One region of the Enterobacter sp. Li2LvB3 genome, then DNA from elsewhere that is predicted to be linked to it. Evidence: predicted binding sites of a transcription regulator. Region 1 holds the regulator's gene; each other region holds the start of a gene.
What was found. The regulator PurR, encoded in region 1, represses purine synthesis genes. The targets are predictions, from matches to a motif close to CANGCAAACGTTTGCNTG.

Region 1 (7,252 bases):
CGCCACAGGCAGACAGCGCCTGAACTGCTTGTGCGGAGAAACCGCAGCTTGGCAGTTTCGGAGAACCTTTCATGTACAGGAGAATTGGGTTTTCAGCAATCTGGTGCTGGATTTTTTCAATAGTGGTGCTCATGTCTTGCTTCCTTTAACTTCTGTTACGGCATTCGTCTGACATTGTAGCGGTTCAGAGCGGCATCGGAAAATAACATTTTTTTCACGTCTATATATTTTAAACGTTACCGGCATAAGTTGCATTCCAAATGTAGCTTAACCCTACTGCAGATAAGGTTTTGCTTAAGGAGTAAGCAATAATGCTACAGATTGATGTTTTTTTTTGCACTTGCTAACGAAACACAATTTTAGATTGAAAAATGCTATTAACTTCTCGGGTTTTTATAGATTAGAATCGACAGGTTTTGAAAATCACACGCAGGCATGATTGATGACCTGCATTTACCAGGGGACTGGCCAGTGGCGCGGATAAATAAAATCTCGATCACGCTCTGTGCTTTATTGTTTACAACACTCTCTTTCACGCCAGTGGCTAACGCCTCCCAGCAGGCGCGGCATTCTGCTGTACAAAAAACGCACCTGGCTAAAGTCACAGAACGTAAGAAAAAAACCACCAGTAAGAACGAAAAGAAAAAAACCACCACACAGACTAAACGTACTGCCTCCAGCAAAGCTAAAACCACTCACACCACTTCGCGCAAAGCCCAGCAAACTGCCGCTAATCTCGTTACCGAAAAATGCACTGCCCGCAAAGGTCACAAAGCGAAGTGCGTCAAAGTCACGAAAGTAGCGGAAGTCCATAAGGTACGCGTCCAGAAAGCGCAAAAAACCGCGATGAACAAGCTGATGGGACAAATTGGCAAGCCTTATCGCTGGGGCGGAACCTCACCCCGTACCGGTTTCGATTGCAGCGGTCTGGTGTACTACGCCTACAAAGATCTGGTGAAATTCCGTATTCCGCGTACTGCGAACGAAATGTATCACCTGCGCGATGCTTCACCGGTCGATCGTGGTGAACTGGAAAGTGGCGATCTGGTCTTCTTCCGCACTCAGGGTCGCGGCATGGCCGACCACGTGGGTGTTTACGTTGGCAACGGGAAATTCATCCAGTCGCCACGTAGCGGCCAGGACATCCAAATCACCTCTCTGAGCGAAGATTACTGGGTACGCCACTACGTTGGTGCACGCCGTGTGATGACCCCGAAAACCATCCGTTAATCCTTGCCCTGCCGCGTCTGCGGCGGGGTAAGTTCCTCTTTTGCATACCCTTTCAATTTGCTACTCTATCCCTGTTGTCTTTATGGTTATTGGCAACGTAAAAATAATAAGGAGAGAAGCAATGTCGTTCGAATTACCTGCACTACCGTATGCAAAAGACGCCCTGGCTCCACACATTTCCGTGGAAACCCTGGAATATCACTACGGCAAACATCACCAGACGTATGTCACCAACCTGAACAACCTGATCAAAGGCACTGACTTTGAAGGCAAAACGCTGGAAGAGATCGTGCGTAGCTCAGAAGGTGGCGTGTTTAACAACGCCGCTCAGGTCTGGAACCACACGTTTTACTGGCACTGCCTGGCACCTAATGCAGGCGGAGAACCCACCGGTGAACTGGCCGCAGCCATCAATGCCGCGTTCGGCAGCTTTGCTGATTTCAAAGCGAAATTCACTGACGCAGCAATTAAAAACTTTGGATCTGGCTGGACCTGGCTTGTGAAAGAAGCCGATGGCAAACTGGCTATCGTATCAACATCCAACGCGGGTACACCGCTGACCACCAGCGCAACCCCGCTGATGACCGTCGATGTGTGGGAACATGCTTACTACATCGATTACCGTAACGCACGCCCGAACTACCTGGAGCATTTCTGGGCGCTGGTTAACTGGGAATTTGTTGCGAAGAACCTCGCAGCGTAAGAGACACGCAGAAGGGTTCGCCCTTCTGCGTTATGATTATTCAGCCGCGCAGGCCGTTTCTGGCTGTTTACGACCCGACATCAGTACCAGCAGTAACCCCAGAGCCGCAATAATCGCCCCCATTACCGGCACAAAGCTGTACCCCAGGCCACCCGAAATCACTGCACCACCGGCCGCAGCGCCCAGTGCATTACCCAGGTTAAACGCACCAATATTCACGGATGAAGAGAGTCCTGGCGCTTCATGCGCCACACGCATTACCCGCATCTGCAACGGCGGAACCACGGCAAAGGTCGCCGCACCCCATACCACCATCGCAATGGCTGCGCCAAATTCGTTACGCGCCAGCCACGGAATGGCCACCATGATGACAATTAGCAGCGTTAAGAAGCCTTTCAGCGTGCCACTCACGGAACGGTCTGCCAGCTTACCGCCCAGGTAGTTACCGATAGAGAACCCTACGCCAATCAGCACCAGCATCGCGGTAATAAAGACCGGCGTGACATGAGTAATGTCGTGCAGCACGGGCGAAATATAGGTATAGAGCGTGAACATCGCCCCAGCCCCCAGCACGGTGGTCAGCAGCGCAGACAATACCTGAGGACGAACCAGCACGGACAGCTCTTTGCGTACATCAGGGCGTTCGCCTGCGCTGCCTTTTGGCAACGAGAAGAACAGTGCGACCATAGCAATCACGCCCAGTGCAGCGGTTGCCAGGAACGACATACGCCAGCCGATCGCTTCACCCAGCCACGTGGCCGCAGGTACACCGCCGATGTTGGCAATGGTCAGACCCATAAACATGGTTGCCACGGCGCTGGCCTGCTTATGTTTAGGTACAACGCTTGCTGCAACCACCGAGCCCAGTCCGAAGAAGGCACCGTGGTTAAGGCTGGTCAGGATACGTGACAACATCAGCGTCGTGTAATCCGGTGAAAGCGCGGAAAGCACATTCCCCAGGGTAAAAATAGCCATCAGGAAAATCAGCGCATTACGGCGCGCACGGTGTGAAAGCAGCAACGTCATTAACGGTGCCCCTACCATCACGCCAATCGCGTAGGCGCTAATCAGCATACCGGCCGCCGGGATAGAGACGTCTACACCCCGGGCGATAACAGGCAATAACCCCATCGGGGAAAATTCGGTGGTGCCAATCCCAAAAGCGCCAATCGCCAGGGCCAGCAGAGGATAATTGATTTTCATGAGTCAACTCCGGATGCCGTGTCGTACCGCGACACAGAACAAAGAAGCAAAAAGCATGACACCAATCACAAAAAATGAGAAGTTAACAATTTGGCAAAAGATTATTGCCGGAGAAGTAACAATCAGCGAGGAATGTGGAGGGAGAGAACTCTCCCCCCGCGTAAATCAGTGCAATACAGCCGTCAGACCAGCTGCAACAATCAGTGCCAGCACGATAACGGTGGTCGTCAGCGAAAACTTAAGATCGGTACTCATCAATTTTTCTCCTTTTAATCACCTTACGAAAAGTGAGCTTGCTCATTTTTACACAGTTTACGTCAAAAATCTTCCTGGATTTAAACTGATATCCACTTTTGCTCTTCCCCTTTTCATCAAGATAGGACAAAATTCCACGCTAAATTTATTAGCGTACCGGCCATTGACCCCCTCCTGACGTCCTGTGTCGTTTTCCCGGCGTGTCGCAATTCCAGATTGCGTGATAAGGGTGAGAGAAGGCAAACGTTTACCTTCAAGTTTTTCAGGAGCTTAGGATATGGTCTGGAGTGACATTTAATGGCAACAATTAAAGACGTGGCAAAACGCGCAAACGTTTCCACTACAACCGTATCACATGTAATTAACAAAACCCGTTTTGTAGCGGAAGAGACGCGTAATGCCGTCTGGGCGGCGATCAAAGAACTGCACTATTCGCCAAGCGCGGTCGCACGTAGCCTTAAAGTTAATCACACCAAATCCATTGGTTTGCTGGCCACCAGCAGCGAAGCTGCATATTTCGCAGAGATAATCGAGGCGGTCGAGAAAAACTGCTTCCAGAAAGGCTATACCCTGATCCTGGGTAACGCGTGGAACAACCATGAGAAACAGCGCGCTTATCTGTCAATGATGGCGCAAAAACGCGTGGATGGCCTGCTGGTCATGTGTTCCGAATACCCGGATTCTGTGCTCTCCATGCTGGAAGAGTACCGTCACATCCCAATGGTGGTGATGGACTGGGGTGAAGCGCACGCCGATTTTACTGACTCAGTAATCGATAACGCCTTTGAAGGCGGTTACATGGCCGGTCGTTATCTGGTAGAACGGGGTCACCGCGAGATTGGCGTGATTCCAGGTCCACTGGAGCGTAACACCGGTGCAGGCCGTCTGGCCGGATTTATGAAAGCCATGGAAGAAGCACTGATCACCGTTCCAGAAAACTGGATTGTTCAGGGTGACTTTGAGCCTGAATCCGGTTACCGCGCAATGCAGCAAATAGTCTCCCAACCGCATCGTCCGACTGCTGTCTTCTGCGGTGGCGATATTATGGCGATGGGTGCGCTTTGTGCTGCCGATGAGCTGGGTTTGCGCGTACCGCAGGATATTTCTGTGATCGGGTATGACAACGTGCGCAACGCGCGTTTCTTCACCCCGGCGCTGACCACTATTCATCAGCCGAAAGATTCTCTGGGTGAAACAGCCTTCAACATGCTGATGGACAGGATCGTTAACAAACGTGAAGAGTCGCAGTCAATTGAAGTCCACCCGCGTCTTATCGAACGTCGCTCCGTGGCGGACGGTCCTTTCCGCGACTACCGCCGTTAATCGTGTACGGAGCCAGTTAATCTGGCTCCCGTAACCACTCCCTGTTCAGCGTTTCACTGTCCCCCAGGTAATCCAGCAGCCAGGCCATCGCGGGCGATACGTCACTTTGCTGCCAGGTCAGACAACAGGCCGCGTCCGGGAATGGGTTTTCAAGCTCAAGGGCAACCCACTCCCCGGCATCGATTCGTGGTCTGGCAAAATGGACCGGCACCATTGCCACACACAACCCGGCAGAAAGGCAGGTCGCGGAGGATTCCCAGTCGGGCGCAATCACCCGTCGCTGGTTATCCAGAAGCCAGGTCACACGCTTGGGTAACGAGCGTGACGTATCTTCCAGTACCAGCGATGGCCAGTTACGCAGGGTATCATCGCTTAACGGCCCTGCCATTGCCGCCAGCGGGTGATCGCTTGCCACCACGCATTTCCAGCTTAACATTCCCATATCGCGAAATGCGTAACGTCCCCCAACGGGTATGGCCTGTGTTGCGCCGATCGCCATCTCTGCCCTGCCATCTGCCAGCGCATCCCAGACACCGTTAAAGACTTCCTGCGATACCCGCAGCTCGACATCGGAGAAGTGGCGATAAAAATCGACAATCATCTGCCGGGTACGTTCAGGTTTTACGATGTTATCCACCGCAATAGAAAGATGACCTCGCCAGCCATTAGCAATCTGCTGACACTGTTCACGAGTGATCTGCATTTTTTTGATAACAGAACGCCCTTCTTTCAAAAACCACGCCCCGGCAGGCGTTAACTCCACGTCGCGATGGCGGCGTTCAAACAGCGGAACGGCCAGCCACTCCTCAAGCTGACGCACCGTGTAGCTAATGGCCGAGGGGACGCGGTGTAGTTCCTGCGCGGCTCCGCTGAAGCTGCCGTTACGGGCGACAGCATCCACAACTTCAAGAGAATAATCTGACCACATTTTCTGCCTGCAAAAAATTTGAATGCACCCGCCAAATATTAGCGTTTCACAAGCCGCTTTGCACTCCCTACACTCTGCGCCAACGTACCCTGCCTCCTTAAGGAGAATAAAACAATGCAACCCAGGAAAGGTTTTTTAGTCTGGCTCGGCGGCTTAAGCGTGCTGGGCTTTTTAGCTACCGATATGTACTTACCCGCATTCGCTGCAATGCAGGAAGATTTGCAAACGCCTGCCGCGGCCATTAGCGCCAGCCTGAGTTTGTTCCTCGCCGGTTTTGCCTTTGCACAGCTGCTGTGGGGGCCGCTCTCCGACCGTTTTGGTCGTAAACCAGTGCTGTTACTGGGTCTGGCAATTTTTGCCGTAGGCTGTCTTGGGATGTTGTGGGTACGCGATGCAACCTGGTTACTGGTGCTGCGTTTTGTTCAGGCCGTCGGCGTTTGTGCCGCAGCGGTCACCTGGCAGGCGCTGGTGACGGATTACTATCCGGCTTCACGGACCAATCGAATTTTTGCCACTATTATGCCGCTGGTTGGCCTCTCTCCCGCGCTTGCACCACTGCTGGGCAGTTGGATCCTGGCGCATTTCGACTGGCAGGCGATTTTCGCCACCCTGTTTGCCATCACTCTGGTGCTGATGCTGCCCGCATTCGCCCTGAAACCTGCGCATAAAAAAGAGACACATCCGGAAGCGAAGCCAATTACCTTTACCTCTTTGCTGCGCACCAAAGCGTACCGCGGCAACGTGCTTATCTACGCCGCCTGTTCAGCCAGCTTCTTTGCATGGCTGACCGGCTCACCCTTTATTCTGCACGATATGGGGTACAGCCCGGCGGCCATCGGCCTGAGCTATGTTCCACAGACTATCGCCTTCCTGGTGGGCGGTTACGGTTGCCGTGCGGCGCTGCAAAAATGGCAGGGGCAGCAGATGTTACCCTGGCTGCTGGCGCTGTACGCTTTAAGCGTTATTGGTACCTGGGCCGTCGGCTTTATTCCGGGTGCTGGTCTGGCGGAAATCCTGATTCCATTCTGTGTGATGGCAATTGCTAACGGTGCCATTTACCCGATTGTGGTGGCGCAGGCTTTACGGCCGTTCCCACAGGCAACGGGCCGTGCGGCAGCCTTGCAGAACACACTGCAACTGGGGCTGTGCTTCCTGGCAAGCCTGGTGGTATCGGCACTGATTGCAACACCACTGCTCACCACCACCAGCGTGATGCTGGTTACCGTTGCACTTGCTGGCATCGGCTATCAGATGCAGTCATCGGCACACCGTGAGGATAATACGGCAGCCCAGGCTGAAACATCGCACGCATAATCGCACCAGCAATTATGTTACATTTCAGTGATTAGGTTGCTAAGAATTTTCTATTGAATCACCAAATTTTGAGGCCTATACTAAATTTGGTTCGATTAAATACGATAAATATTAAGTGTTAACGGGAGCCGGAGTGCTCCCGTTTTACCATGGAAGGCCTTTCGGCAAGGGTTATCTCCCTTCCTCTGTTCTACGTCGGATACTAGCCTCACGGGGCGTAATACCGTGAGATTTCTCACAAACCAAAAAAAGCGTCTACGCTGTTTGAAGGTTCTGATCACAGCAAGGTGATGGAG
Region 2 (7,252 bases), on a different contig from region 1:
GGTGTCTCTGCAAGCTTCGCGATGCTGGGCGATCTGAACATCGCTGAGCCAAAAGCGCTGATCGGCTTTGCGGGCCCTCGCGTTATCGAACAAACCGTACGTGAAAAACTGCCGCCTGGATTCCAGCGCAGTGAATTCCTTATCGAGAAAGGCGCTATCGACATGATCGTTCGCCGCCCGGAAATGCGCCTGAAACTGGCAAGCATTCTGGCGAAGCTGATGAATCTGCCAGCGCCTAACCCGGATGAGCCGCGCGAAGGCGTGGTCGTACCGGATCAGGAACCCGAAGCCTGATAACTGAAAAGGGCAGGGCCGGTTGGCGCTGCCCTTTTTCTTTCTAATCGTTAATGACAACCGGGCATCATGGAAAATAACAGCATTCCCCAAGCCACGTCGCCCCTGGCCGCGTGGCTTTCTTATCTGGAAAACCTGCACAGTAAAACTATTGATATGGGGCTTGAGCGCGTAAGCCAGGTCGCCGCGCGTCTGGACGTGTTAAAACCGGCACCTTTCGTGTTTACTGTTGCGGGCACTAACGGTAAAGGTACCACCTGCCGCACGCTGGAATCGATACTGATGGCCGCGGGCTTTAAGGTTGGCGTTTACAGCTCTCCGCATCTGGTGCGTTATACCGAGCGTGTGCGCGTACAGAACAGCGAATTGCCGGAATCTGCCCATACCGCCTCCTTTGCCGAAATCGAAGCCGCGCGCGGTGAGATCTCATTAACTTATTTTGAATACGGTACGCTCTCTGCATTGTGGCTGTTTAAGCAGGCACAGCTTGATGTCGTGATTCTGGAAGTTGGCCTGGGCGGGCGTCTTGATGCCACCAATATGGTGGATGCTGATGTCTCCGTGGTGACCAGTATTGCCCTGGATCATACCGACTGGCTGGGGCCGGACAGGGAAAGCATTGGCCGCGAGAAAGCCGGTATTTTCCGCGCTAACAGGCCTGCTGTAGTAGGCGAGCCGGATATGCCGCACACCATTGCTGACGTTGCGAAAGAGAAGGGCGCTGTGCTACTGCGTCGCGGGGTTGACTGGCAGTACGAGGTGCAGGAAAACGGCTGGCGTTTCAGCGATGCTCAGGGTGCGCTGGAAAACCTGCCGCTGCCGCAGGTGCCGCAGCCGAATGCGGCAACCGCACTGGCAGCGCTGCGTGCCAGTGGACTGAACGTTAGTGAACAGGCGATTCGCGATGGCATCCGGAATGCGGTTCTGCCCGGGCGTTTCCAGATTGTCAGTGAGTCACCGCGCGTGATCCTGGATGTGGCGCATAACCCTCATGCGGCAGCATATCTTGCCGGACGTCTTAAATCGTTACCAAAAACCGGGCGCGTCCTGGCGGTTATCGGTATGCTTCATGATAAAGATATCGCTGGCACGCTGGCCTGCATGGAGACTGTGGTCGATTGCTGGTATTGTGCTCCACTGGAGGGGCCACGTGGCGCCACTGCCGAACAGTTGATGGAACATCTCGGCAAAGGCGAAATCTATAAAAGCGTGGCGCTGGCCTGGGAAGCTGCGATGGCAGATGCTAACCCAGAAGATACCGTGCTGGTGTGTGGGTCGTTCCACACCGTAGCACATGTCATGGAAGTGATGGACGCGGGGAGAACCGGTGGCGAGTAAGTTTCAGAACCGTTTAACAGGAACCATTGTGCTTGTTGCGCTGGGGGTGATTATTCTCCCCGGTTTGCTCGACGGGCAGAAAAAGCATTATCAGGACGAATTCGCGGCAATCCCGCTGGTCCCTAAACCGGGCGACCGTGACGAGCCTGATATGTCTCCTGCTGCCACTCAGGCTCTGCCTGCTCAGCCCCCGGAAGGTGCGGCTGAAGAGGTGCGGGCAGGGGATGCTGCGGCACCGTCGCTCGATCCTTCTCGTCTGGCAGTGAACACCAACAGTGAAATCGATCCTGTGCCTGTTCCGGTTGAGCAGCCTAAGCCTGTTGAAAAACCGAAACCTGTCGAGAAACCACAGCCAAAACCGCAGCGTGATAAAACCACCGATCAGCTTGCGGCTGCGTCAGAAACACCGCCTCCGGCAAAACCGGCTCAGCAGGATGCTGCCCCAACCGGTAAAGCCTACGTTGTGCAGCTCGGTGCGCTAAAAAATGCCGATAAAGTCAATGAGGTAGTGGGTAAACTGCGCAGTGCGGGTTATCGGGTTTACACTTCACCTTCCACGCCTGTACAGGGTAAAATCACCCGTATTCTCGTGGGGCCGGAAGCATCTAAAGATAAGCTGAAAGGATCGCTTGGCGAACTGAAGCAAATCTCTGGTCTGAGCGGTGTGGTGATGAATTACAGCGCGAACTGATCTTCCTCTCTCCCCCTGGGGTGAGGGAAACATACGTCCGCAGAGACGTAAAAAGCCTGTGGCGTTGAACATTTTTTCAGCGCCTTTTTTATTTACGCGCGGGAAGGAAATCCCTACGCAAACGTTTTCTTTTTCTGTTAGAATTCGCCCCGAACTGGATGACAGGGCGTTTAATCGTGGGACACATATGGTCTGGATTGATTACGCCATCATTGCGGTGATTGGTTTTTCCTGTCTGGTTAGCCTGATCCGTGGCTTTGTACGTGAAGCGTTATCGCTGGTGACATGGGGTTGTGCTTTCTTTGTTGCCAGTCATTACTACACTTACCTGTCTGTCTGGTTCACGGGCTTTGAAGATGAACTGGTCCGAAATGGAATCGCCATCGCGGTATTGTTTATCGCGACGCTGTTAGTCGGCGCTATCGTGAATTACGTGATAGGTCAGCTGGTCGAGAAAACCGGTCTGTCAGGAACGGACAGGGTGCTCGGGATCTGTTTCGGGGCGTTGCGTGGCGTGCTGATTGTAGCTGCGATACTGTTCTTCCTTGATACCTTTACCGGGTTCTCAAAAAGTGAAGACTGGCAGAAGTCGCAGCTCATTCCAGAGTTCAGCTTCATCATCAGATGGTTCTTTGACTATCTGCAAAGCTCGTCGAGTTTCTTGCCCAGGGCATAAGCTCTGAGATGTGGCTTAGAGTTTGGTTTATTAGGCTATTTTACTTGCCATTTTGAACCAGGGCAGTGCTCACAATCCTCGCGTACTACGTGTACGCTCCGGTTGTTGCGCGCTGTCCGTGTTCAAACTGTCTGCGACAATTACGCCTACTAAACCAAACTCTTAACGAGGAAAAGACGAATGTGCGGTATTGTCGGTATCGCCGGTTTCATGCCGGTAAACCAGTCTATTTATGACGCATTATCGGTGCTTCAGCACCGTGGACAGGATGCAGCAGGCATCATCACCATTGATGCAAACAACTGCTTCCGTTTACGTAAAGCAAACGGCCTGGTAAACGATGTGTTTGAAGCCCGGCATATGCAGCGCCTGCAAGGTAATATGGGGATTGGTCACGTTCGTTATCCTACTGCTGGCAGTTCCAGCGCCTCTGAGGCTCAGCCTTTCTACGTTAACTCTCCATACGGCATCACGCTTGCCCACAATGGCAACCTGACCAACGCCCATGAGCTGCGTAAAAAGCTGTTCGAAGAGAAACGTCGCCACATTAACACGACTTCTGATTCTGAAATCCTGCTCAATATCTTCGCCAGTGAGCTGGATAACTTCCGCCATTATCCGCTGGAAGCAGACAACATCTTTGCCGCCGTTGCCGCGACTAACCGCCAGATCCGTGGCGCGTATGCCTGTGTGGCGATGATTATCGGTCACGGAATGGTTGCCTTCCGCGATCCAAACGGTATCCGTCCGCTGGTGCTCGGCAAGCGCGATCTTGGCGATGGCCGTACTGAATATATGGTTGCCTCTGAAAGCGTGGCGCTGGATACCCTGGGCTTTGAGTTCCTGCGCGACGTCGCACCAGGCGAAGCGGTTTACATCACTGAGAAGGGCCAGCTGTTTACCCGTCAGTGTGCCGACAACCCGGTCAGCAACCCATGCCTGTTCGAATACGTCTATTTCGCCCGTCCTGACTCCTTCATCGATAAGATTTCTGTGTACAGCGCACGCGTGAACATGGGCACCAAACTGGGTGAGAAGATTGCCCGCGAGTGGGACGATCTTGATATCGACGTGGTTATCCCAATCCCGGAAACTTCCTGCGATATCGCACTGGAAATCGCCCGCATTCTGGATAAGCCATACCGTCAGGGTTTTGTGAAAAACCGTTACGTTGGCCGTACCTTTATCATGCCGGGCCAGCAGCTGCGCCGTAAATCGGTGCGCCGTAAGCTGAACGCCAACCGTGCTGAGTTCCGCGACAAGAACGTGCTGCTGGTGGATGACTCCATCGTGCGTGGTACGACGTCTGAGCAGATTATCGAGATGGCGCGTGAAGCTGGTGCGAAGAAAGTGTATCTGGCCTCTGCAGCACCGGAAATCCGCTTCCCGAACGTGTATGGCATCGATATGCCAACCGCCAATGAGCTGATTGCTCACGGTCGCGAAGTGGACGAAATTCGCCAGATAATCGGTGCCGACGGCCTGATCTTCCAGGACCTGACCGATCTGATCGACGCCGTACGCGCCGAGAACCCGGATATTCAGCAGTTCGAATGCTCCGTATTCAACGGTATCTACGTAACTAAAGACGTTGACCAGCAGTATCTCGACTACCTTGACTCGCTGCGCAACGACGATGCGAAAGCCGTCCAGCTGCAAAACGATCTCGAAAGCTTAGAGATGCACAACGAAGGTTGATGTTTCGGCAAGTGAGGGCGTTCGCCCTCACTTGCAACTCCCCATAAAATCCTGCACAGTCAGCCCTGAATTCAGCAAGGGCAAAAATCATGAAACGACTCATTGTAGGGATCAGCGGTGCCAGCGGCGCAATTTACGGCGTTCGTCTGTTGCAGATACTGCGTGATGTGGCAGAAGTGGAAACCCATCTGGTGATGAGCCAGGCGGCGCGTCAGACACTCTCCCTCGAAACCGATTTCTCCCTGCGCGATGTTCAGTCACTGGCTGATGTGGTTCACGATGCCCGTGATATCGCGGCCAGCATCTCTTCGGGTTCGTTTAAAACGGCGGGAATGGTGATTTTGCCCTGCTCAATTAAAACCCTCTCAGGCATTGTTAACAGCTATACCGACACGCTGGTGACGCGCGCTGCGGATGTGGTGCTGAAAGAGCGCCGCCCGCTGGTATTATGCGTGCGCGAAACGCCGCTGCACCTGGGGCATCTGCGCTTAATGACCCAGGCGGCAGAGCTGGGTGCCGTTATCATGCCGCCTGTGCCGGCGTTCTACCACCGGCCTCAGTCGCTGGATGATGTGATTAATCAGACGGTTAACCGCGTGCTGGATCAGTTTGATATCGACCTGCCTGAAGACCTTTTCACGCGCTGGCAAGGTGCCTGAATCTGTGCACCAGATGTGTGCATGAAAAGACAAGTTGCCCTGTTTCAGGGCAAAACTGCAACCGCGATCATATCCTCAACATTTAATTCGCTTTTTCCCTTTTTCTCTTTCCGGTTCGTTCGGCAGACCTGCTATCTTTCACCATTAAGGCAATATGCAACGTTTTATTAACATATTTAACGTCGATTTTTTGACCAGACGGCAATGTGGCATAAGACCTGCAAGAGAAGCCTGCAACACAACACACAACACAATACATAATAAAATCACGGTACTTGAGGGTAAATGTATGAAGAAGACGGTTTTGGCTCTGTCTTTGCTCGTGGGGTTAAGTGCAGCAGCAGGTAGCTACGCAGCGCTTCCACAGACAGTACGTATCGGTACAGACGCAACCTACGCGCCATTCTCTTCCAAGGATGCGAAAGGCGATTTCGTTGGGTTTGATATCGATCTGGGAAATGAGATGTGCAAACGCATTGCGGTTAAATGCACATGGGTGGGCAGTGACTTCGACGCGCTGATCCCGTCACTGAAAGCCAAGAAAATTGACGCCATTATCTCCTCTCTTTCCATCACCGAAAAACGTCAGCAGGAGATTGCCTTCTCTGACAAGCTCTACGCCGCAGACTCTCGTCTGATTGCCGCGAAAGGCTCCCCAATCCAGCCAACCATCGACTCGCTGAAAGGTAAGCACGTGGGCGTGCTTCAGGGCTCAACCCAGGAAGGCTTCGCCAATGCGACCTGGCGTGAAAAAGGCGTGGATGTGGTGGCTTACCAGAACCAGGATCTGATTTACTCTGACCTGGCGGCAGGCCGTCTTGATGCTGCGTTCCAGGACGAAGTGGCCGCAAGCGAAGGCTTCCTGAAACAACCTGCGGGCAAAGATTATGCGTTTGCTGGCCCGTCTGTTAAAGACAAAAAATACTTTGGCGACGGCACCGGTATTGGCCTGCGTAAAGACGATACTGAGCTGAAAGCAGCGTTCGACAAAGCATTTGCAGAGCTGCGTAAAGACGGTACCTACGACAAACTGGCGAAGAAATACTTCGACTTCAACGTATACGGCGACTAATCGCTGCTGGCGGGAATGCACCATGGCAGGGGGCTGTCGTGGTGCTTTACGGGTGTTGGTGAACCATTATGGTGCATTGGCGGTCAGTAAATGGCCTCTTAATGCATACTTAAGCACTCATGATGCAAAAAATCCCACCGGTGGGGCATTATCTTTTGCCTTGCGGAGGGGATTAATGGCACATTAAGGCCACCCCGTCGTAGTAAAAAATCCCGTAAGAATCCAGTCTGTTGAGGATAGATATGAAAAAACTGATATTGTCACTTTCTCTGGTGTTGGCCGTTTCCAGCACAACCGCGGCTTTCGCTGCCATTCCGCAAAAAATTCGTATTGGTACTGATCCAACCTATGCCCCGTTCGAATCGAAGAATGCGAAAGGGGAACTGATCGGTTTTGACATCGATCTGGCCAACGAACTGTGCAAACGTATCAAAGCGCAATGTACCTACGTTGAAAACCCACTGGATGCGCTGATCCCGTCGCTGAAAGCGAAAAAAATCGACGTGATTATGTCCTCTCTCTCTATCACCGAAAAACGCCAGCAGGAAATTGCCTTCACGGACAAACTCTACGCTGCGGATTCTCGCCTGGTGGTGGCAAAAACTTCTGATATCCAGCCAACGATTGAATCACTGAAAGGCAAACGCGTGGGCGTGTTGCAGGGGACCACTCAGGAAACCTACGGTAACGAACACTGGGCGCCAAAGGGGATTGAAATTGTCTCTTATCAGGGCCAGGAAAATATCTACGCTGACCTGACGGCTGGCCGTATTGATGCCGCATTCCAGGATGAAGTCGCCGCAAGCGAAGGCTTCCTGAAACAG
Region 3 (7,252 bases), on a different contig from region 1:
ATGCCGCCAATCAGCACCATTTCGCCGTCGCAGATGGCGTCCACGTCCACTTCTACAGCATCGTCCAGGAAGCGGTCGAGCAGCACTGGCGCATCGTTAGAGACGCTTACCGCAGTCTGGAAGTAGCGACGCAGGTCGGCTTCGTCGTAGACGATTTCCATTGCGCGGCCACCGAGTACGTAGGAAGGACGCACCACCAGCGGATAACCGATATCTTTTGCCTTCTCAACGGCCATCTCAATCGCGGTGACGGTGGCGTTTGCCGGTTGTTTCAGCTTCAGACGGTCAACCGCCTGCTGGAAACGCTCACGGTCTTCGGCACGGTCAATCGCATCCGGGCTTGTCCCGATAACCGGTACACCGGCTGCTTCCAGCGCACGCGCCAGTTTCAGCGGGGTCTGGCCGCCGTACTGCACGATGACGCCTTTCGGCTTCTCGATACGTACGATTTCCAGCACGTCTTCCAGCGTTACCGGCTCAAAGTACAGACGGTCAGAAGTGTCGTAGTCAGTCGATACGGTTTCTGGGTTACAGTTAACCATGATGGTTTCGTAACCGTCTTCACGCAGCGCCAGAGAGGCGTGTACGCAGCAGTAATCGAACTCGATGCCCTGGCCGATACGGTTTGGCCCGCCGCCCAGTACCATAATCTTGTCGCGGTCGACAGACGGGTTCGCTTCGCACTCATCTTCATACGTGGAGTACATGTACGCGGTGTCGGTCGCAAACTCTGCTGCACAGGTATCTACACGTTTGTAAACCGGGTGCAGGTTGTACTGGTCACGCAGCTTGCGGATTTCCGCTTCGCGTACGCCCGCCAGTTTTGCCAGACGCGCATCGGCAAAGCCTTTACGCTTCAGCACGCGCAGGAAATCAGCGTCAAGGCCGGTGATGCCCAGCTCCGCCACTTGCTCTTCCAGACGAACCAGCTCTTCAATCTGCACCAGGAACCAGCGGTCGATGTTGGTCAGGTTGAACACGCCATCTACGGACAGACCAGCACGGAAGGCATCGGCGATGTACCAGATACGCTCTGCGCCTGCATCTTTCAGCTCGCGGCGAATTTTGGTCAGCGCTTCCGGGTCATCCAGGCTCACTTTCGGGTCAAAACCGGTCGCGCCCACTTCCAGGCCACGCAGCGCTTTCTGCATGGATTCCTGCTGGGTGCGGCCAATTGCCATCACTTCGCCCACGGATTTCATCTGGGTTGTCAGACGGTCGTTTGCGCCAGCAAATTTCTCGAAGTTGAAGCGAGGGATTTTCGTCACAACGTAGTCGATAGACGGTTCGAAGGACGCAGGGGTGCGGCCGCCGGTGATGTCGTTCATCAGCTCGTCGAGGGTGTAACCCACCGCCAGTTTCGCGGCGATTTTGGCAATCGGGAAGCCGGTTGCTTTTGAAGCCAGCGCTGAGGAACGGGATACACGCGGGTTCATTTCGATAACAATCAGGCGGCCGGTTTTCGGGTTCACCGAGAACTGAACGTTAGAACCACCGGTTTCAACGCCGATTTCACGCAGTACCGCCATCGAGGCGTTACGCATGATTTGATACTCTTTATCGGTCAGCGTCTGGGCTGGCGCTACCGTGATAGAGTCGCCGGTGTGAATACCCATCGCATCGAAGTTTTCGATGGAGCAGACGATGATGCAGTTGTCGTTTTTATCACGCACCACTTCCATCTCGTACTCTTTCCAGCCAATCAGCGATTCATCAATCAGCAGCTCTTTGGTTGGGGAGAGGTCCAGACCACGTTCGCAAATCTCTTCGAACTCTTCACGGTTGTAAGCGATACCGCCGCCGGTGCCGCCCATGGTGAAGGAAGGACGGATGATGCACGGATAACCTACGTCGGCCGCAACAGCCAGCGCTTCTTCCATATTGTGTGCAATACCGGAACGCGCGGTGTCGAGGCCGATTTTTTTCATCGCCACGTCGAAGCGACGACGGTCTTCTGCTTTATCAATCGCATCGGCGGTGGCACCAATCATGGTCACACCAAACTCTGCCAGCACGCCCTGACGCTCAAGCTCCAGCGCACAGTTCAGTGCAGTCTGGCCGCCCATCGTTGGCAGCACCGCATCCGGGCGCTCTTTTTCGATGATTTTGCGAACCACTTCCCAGTGAATCGGCTCGATGTAAGTTGCATCAGCCATTTCCGGGTCGGTCATGATGGTTGCCGGGTTAGAGTTCACCAGAATGACGCGGTAGCCCTCTTCACGCAGCGCTTTACACGCCTGCGCACCGGAGTAGTCGAATTCACAGGCCTGGCCGATAACGATCGGGCCAGCGCCAAGGATCAGGATGCTTTTTATGTCTGTACGTTTTGGCATTGTCTTCTCGGCTCCTGATTATTTAGCGGTCTTACGGTAAAGCTCAATAAGTTCGATGAAGTGATCGAACAGCGGCGCAGCATCGTGTGGGCCAGGGCTGGCTTCCGGGTGACCCTGGAAGCTAAACGCAGGCTTATCGGTACGGTGGATACCTTGCAGGGTGCCATCGAACAGCGATTTGTGCGTTACGCGAAGGCTGGCAGGCATGGAAGCCTCATCCACCGCGAAGCCGTGGTTCTGCGCCGTAATCATTACGGTGTTGTTGTCGATATCTTTCACCGGGTGGTTACCACCGTGGTGACCGAACTTCATCTTAACGGTGTTCGCACCGCTCGCCAGTGCCAGCAACTGATGGCCGAGGCAGATGCCGAAGACCGGGATATCGGTTTCCAGGAAGGACTTAATCGCGTCGATAGCGTAATCGCACGGCGCCGGGTCACCTGGGCCGTTTGAGAGGAAGATACCGTCCGGGTTCATCTTCAACACGTCTTCAGCCGAGGTTTTCGCCGGAACCACGGTCAGGCGGCAGCCACGGTCAACCAACATGCGCAGGATATTGCGCTTGGCACCGAAATCGTATGCAACAACGTGGAACGGCAGCTCGCTTTCTGATTTCGCTTCCGGCAGGTCGCCTTCCAGCATCCAGCTCCCCTGCGTCCAGCTGTAGGCTTCGGCTGTCGTCACTTCTTTCGCCAGGTCCATACCGTTCAGACCCGGGAAGGCTTTCGCTTTTTCAAGCGCCAGTGCCGCATCCAGGTTATCACCTGCGATGATGCAGCCGTTCTGTGCACCCTTCTCGCGCAGCAGACGCGTTAACTTACGGGTATCGATATCGGCAATCGCCACGATGTTATGGCGTTTCAGGTAAGAAGAGAGGTCTTCAGTATTGCGGAAGTTGCTGGCAATCAGCGGCAGGTCACGAATGACCAGGCCTTGCGCATGTACCTGAGAGGATTCTTCGTCAGCAGCATTGGTGCCGACATTGCCGATATGAGGATAAGTAAGAGTAACGATTTGGCGAGAATAGGAAGGATCAGTGAGGATTTCTTGATAACCGGTCATTGAAGTATTGAAAACGACTTCCCCAACCGCCGAACCCGTTGCCCCTATGGCCCGACCGATAAACTGGGTTCCGTCTTCCAGAACCAATAGCGCTGACTTAATCAAAACACCCTCCAGAGAATATTCACTCACTTTATTTGCATATTAATTCATAACCACGTCATGAAGCAATGCAAATGTGTTGCCAGCGGATTTTTGGCAAACGGCGGCATTTTGGGTATTCAGAGGGTGAAAGTCAACTTAAAACGGATATTTTGTTTATTCTTTTGCAAGCCTGGTGGCGGGAATGTGCTTTAAGCGACAAAAAGATCAAGTAAATCACATCGGAAAACGCTTGCGCGGCAAGTTTAATGGAAATCTGCGTCCTGACACAATAAAAAGTAGACCAGATGGTCAAAATTTACATTACCGCAACACAAAACCAGAGGAAGACTGCAATATTTAAGCGCTTTGACAGTAAAAATATGAAAGATAGATAAAATAAAAGGGCAATAAATTATTGCCCTATGCAATCAATACATTACGACTGCAATAACCACATCACGATGGGTAATAAATCTTACAAATTGTTAAGATCGAGCACATCTCTCATATCAAAAAGACCATTATCCTTGCCTTTTAACCACAAAGCAGAACGCACGGCACCATTTGCAAAGGTCATACGGCTGGAGGCTTTATGCGTAATCTCCACACGTTCGCCAATATCGGCGAACATCGCTGTATGTTCGCCGACGATGTCGCCTGCACGGACGGTTGCAAAACCAATCGTGCCCGGAACACGTTCGCCGGTGTGTCCTTCGCGGGTATACACCGCGCAGTCTTTCAAATCTTTATCCAGTGCATGAGCAATCGCTTCGCCCATCGCCAGCGCCGTGCCCGATGGCGCATCGACTTTATAGCGGTGGTGAGCTTCGACAATCTCAATGTCGGTGTAGTCACCCATCACTTTCGCGGCCTTCTCCAGCAGCTTCAGCATGACGTTTACGCCCACGCTGAAGTTAGCGGCGAAGACAATCGCAATCTCATTTGACGCATCCTGGATGGCCTGTTTACCGGCATCATCAAAACCGGTGGTACCAATCACCATGCCTTTACCGTGCTGGCGGCAAAACGCCAGGTGGTTCAGCGTCCCTTCCGGGCGCGTGAAATCGATGAACACATCAAAGTCATCTTTTACGGCATCCAGGCTGCTCTGTACGCTAACGCCCGTCTTGCCTGCGCCTGCCAGCTCACCGGCATCGGTTCCCAGAAGCGATGAACCTTCACGCTCCAGCGCCGCGCCAAGTGCCACGCCATCCATCTGTAGTGCCGCCTGAATCAGCTGGCGACCCATACGTCCACCCGCGCCCGCAATAGCGACACGGATCTGTGCATCATGCATAGTTATTCTCTTACGTTAAAATGATGTAAACCGTTTTCAGATTAACCAGCCTGAGTGAAGGCTGCCAACTGAAAACACCGATAATTAGAATTTAACGTGAAACCGACTTAAATATCAGTAAAAGACATGATTAAGTCATCACGATAAAAGATTGGCAAAAAAAAAGGCCAGCACAGGAGGTGCTGGCCTTTTATCTGAAAAGGGATTATTCCACTTCGCGTGCATCGATACGCAGTTCTTTCGGGACTTCGAAAACGATGTTCTCTTCGCGTCCTTCCAGCGGTATCGCTTCGCCACCACCCAGCTCCTGCAAGCGGGCAATCACGTTCTGAACCAGAATATCCGGTGCAGATGCCCCGGCAGTGACGCCGACGCAGGCGGCGCTTTTAACCCACGCTTCCTGAATGTCCGTTGCATCATCAATCAGGAATGCCGCTTTCCCCATACGCTGCGCAAGCTCAGCCAGACGGTTGGAGTTAGAAGAGTTCTTCGAGCCAACAACCAGCACTACATCCGCCTGTTCAGCCAGGGCGCGTACGGCTTCCTGACGGTTAGTGGTGGCGTAGCAGATATCATCTTTACGCGGCCCAACGATTTTCGGGAAACGCTGACGAAGCGCATCAATCACATCAGAGGTGTCATCCACAGAGAGCGTAGTCTGAGTCATAAACGACAGACGGGCTTCGTTTTTCACGTCCAGGGTAAACACATCTTCCGGTGATTCGACCAGGTACATGCCCCCTTCCGGGTTGCTGTACTGCCCCATGGTGCCTTCGACTTCCGGATGGCCTGCATGGCCAATCAGGATCGACTCTTCACCGCGACGGCTGGCGCGTGCCACTTCCATATGCACTTTCGTCACTAACGGACAAGTGGCATCGAAGACGGTTAAATCACGGCTTTTCGCTTCGTTACGTACCGCCTGAGACACCCCATGCGCAGAGAAAATCAGGATCGCGCCGTCCGGCACTTCACTGATCTGTTCAATAAAGATAGCGCCACGCTCGCGCAGGCTATCCACCACGTAACGGTTGTGCACCACTTCATGACGCACATAAATTGGCGCGCCGTAGATTTCCAGCGCGTTTTCAACAATGCTGATAGCGCGGTCTACACCGGCGCAAAAGCCGCGCGGGTTAGCCAACAGGATCTGCATTTCAGGCCTCCAGTGCCGGATCAATCTCCAGCACTTCAATATCAAAATGGACGGTACGCCCGGCAAGCGGATGGTTGAAATCTACGGTGATGGAGTCGCCGTTAATTTCGCGGATCACGCCAGGCATTTCGCTGCCATCCATAGCGGTAAAGAGCATAATCGCCCCGATCTCAGGCTCACCCGCATCCATGAACTCACGACGCGAGAAATACTGAATCAGGTCCGGGCTTGGCACACCAAACGCCGCATCTGGCTCCAGCGCAAACGCCTTTTTCTCGCCCTCTTTCAGACCCAGAAGCTGTTGTTCAAGACCTTCGGAGAGTGTGGTATCACCCAGACGGAACAGGGCTGGTTTACCATTGTTGCGGGTGGATTCAGCCGTGGAGCCATCATCCAGTTTCAGCGTGAAGTGAACGAGGACTGCGCTGTTGCTCTGTACGGATTTAGACATGCAAATTGCTCGCTTGTTTTTGGTGCCTGTTGCCCGGTGGCGCTGCGCTTACCGGGCCTACATTACCGTAGGCCGGTGCAAGCGAAGCGCCGCCCGGCGGGGTTTAAGCCTGCTTCTTCGCGGCTGCGTTCGGCAAGAAGCCTTCCAGCACGATTAACGCCGCACCGATACAAATTGCGCTATCGGCCAGATTAAAGGTTGCGAAGTGCCAGTCGCCGACGTAGAAGTCGATCATATCGACCACAAAGCCGTGCCACAGGCGATCAAACAGGTTACCTAACGCACCACCAATGATCAGCGCGTAGGCGATGTTATTCAGTTTTTGCGTTGCCTTCGAACGGTACATCAGCACCGCCAGAATCACGCAGATACCGATAGCGATACCCGCGAAGAACCAGCGCTGCCAGCCACCGCTGTCAGCAAGGAAACTAAACGCCGCGCCGTAGTTACGCGCGTAATGCAGATTAAGGGACGGGAACAGCGACACCGTATCCCCCAGAGCAAAGTTCTGGAGGATCAGGAACTTGCTGCCCAGATCAATAATCAGCACGACCACAACCAGCCACAGCCAGCGCAGTCCTGTTGAACAGAGAGATTTACTCATCAGGCAAACTTACGTTTCTCGCCGTCACCGGCGACGTTGCTTACACAGCGTCCGCAGATCTCTGCGTGTTCCGCCACCTGGCCGACATCAGTGGTGTAATGCCAGCAACGCGGGCATTTATCACCTTCGGCTTTGCTCAGTGCGACTTTCAGCCCTTTGAGCAGTTCGCTCTGCTGGGCATCAGCAGAAGCGTCGGCATAATCCGCAACTTTCGCACCCGAGGTCAACAGGACAAATCGCAATTCATCGCCCAGCGCCGTCAGTT

Region 2: a site for PurR is predicted at 2,438-2,455, ahead of cvpA (colicin V production protein). Genes of this name have one in related genera too.
Region 3: a site for PurR is predicted at 3,719-3,736, ahead of carA (glutamine-hydrolyzing carbamoyl-phosphate synthase small subunit). Genes of this name have one in related genera too.

Annotation. Positions count from the first base shown of each region.
Region 1 covers NZ_JBSICG010000003.1:106,187-113,438, reverse strand. The annotation lists gene grxD (monothiol glutaredoxin 4) at 1-133, opposite strand, end outside; gene ACS603_RS03525 (C40 family peptidase) at 472-1,230, shown strand; gene sodB (superoxide dismutase [Fe]) at 1,352-1,933, shown strand; gene ACS603_RS03515 (MFS transporter) at 1,970-3,136, opposite strand; gene cydH (cytochrome bd-I oxidase subunit CydH) at 3,302-3,391, opposite strand; gene purR (HTH-type transcriptional repressor PurR) at 3,689-4,714, shown strand; gene punR (DNA-binding transcriptional activator PunR) at 4,731-5,642, opposite strand; gene punC (purine nucleoside transporter PunC) at 5,757-6,956, shown strand.
Region 2 covers NZ_JBSICG010000006.1:172,470-179,721, forward strand. The annotation lists gene accD (acetyl-CoA carboxylase, carboxyltransferase subunit beta) at 1-294, shown strand, start outside; gene folC (bifunctional tetrahydrofolate synthase/dihydrofolate synthase) at 364-1,632, shown strand; gene dedD (cell division protein DedD) at 1,622-2,323, shown strand; gene cvpA (colicin V production protein) at 2,511-2,999, shown strand; gene purF (amidophosphoribosyltransferase) at 3,180-4,697, shown strand; gene ACS603_RS07445 (UbiX family flavin prenyltransferase) at 4,787-5,356, shown strand; gene argT (lysine/arginine/ornithine ABC transporter substrate-binding protein ArgT) at 5,646-6,428, shown strand; gene hisJ (histidine ABC transporter substrate-binding protein HisJ) at 6,671-7,252, shown strand, end outside.
Region 3 covers NZ_JBSICG010000008.1:39,015-46,266, reverse strand. The annotation lists gene carB (carbamoyl-phosphate synthase large subunit) at 1-2,333, opposite strand, end outside; gene carA (glutamine-hydrolyzing carbamoyl-phosphate synthase small subunit) at 2,352-3,500, opposite strand; gene dapB (4-hydroxy-tetrahydrodipicolinate reductase) at 3,955-4,776, opposite strand; gene ispH (4-hydroxy-3-methylbut-2-enyl diphosphate reductase) at 4,982-5,932, opposite strand; gene fkpB (FKBP-type peptidyl-prolyl cis-trans isomerase) at 5,934-6,383, opposite strand; gene lspA (signal peptidase II) at 6,487-6,987, opposite strand; gene ileS (isoleucine--tRNA ligase) at 6,987-7,252, opposite strand, start outside.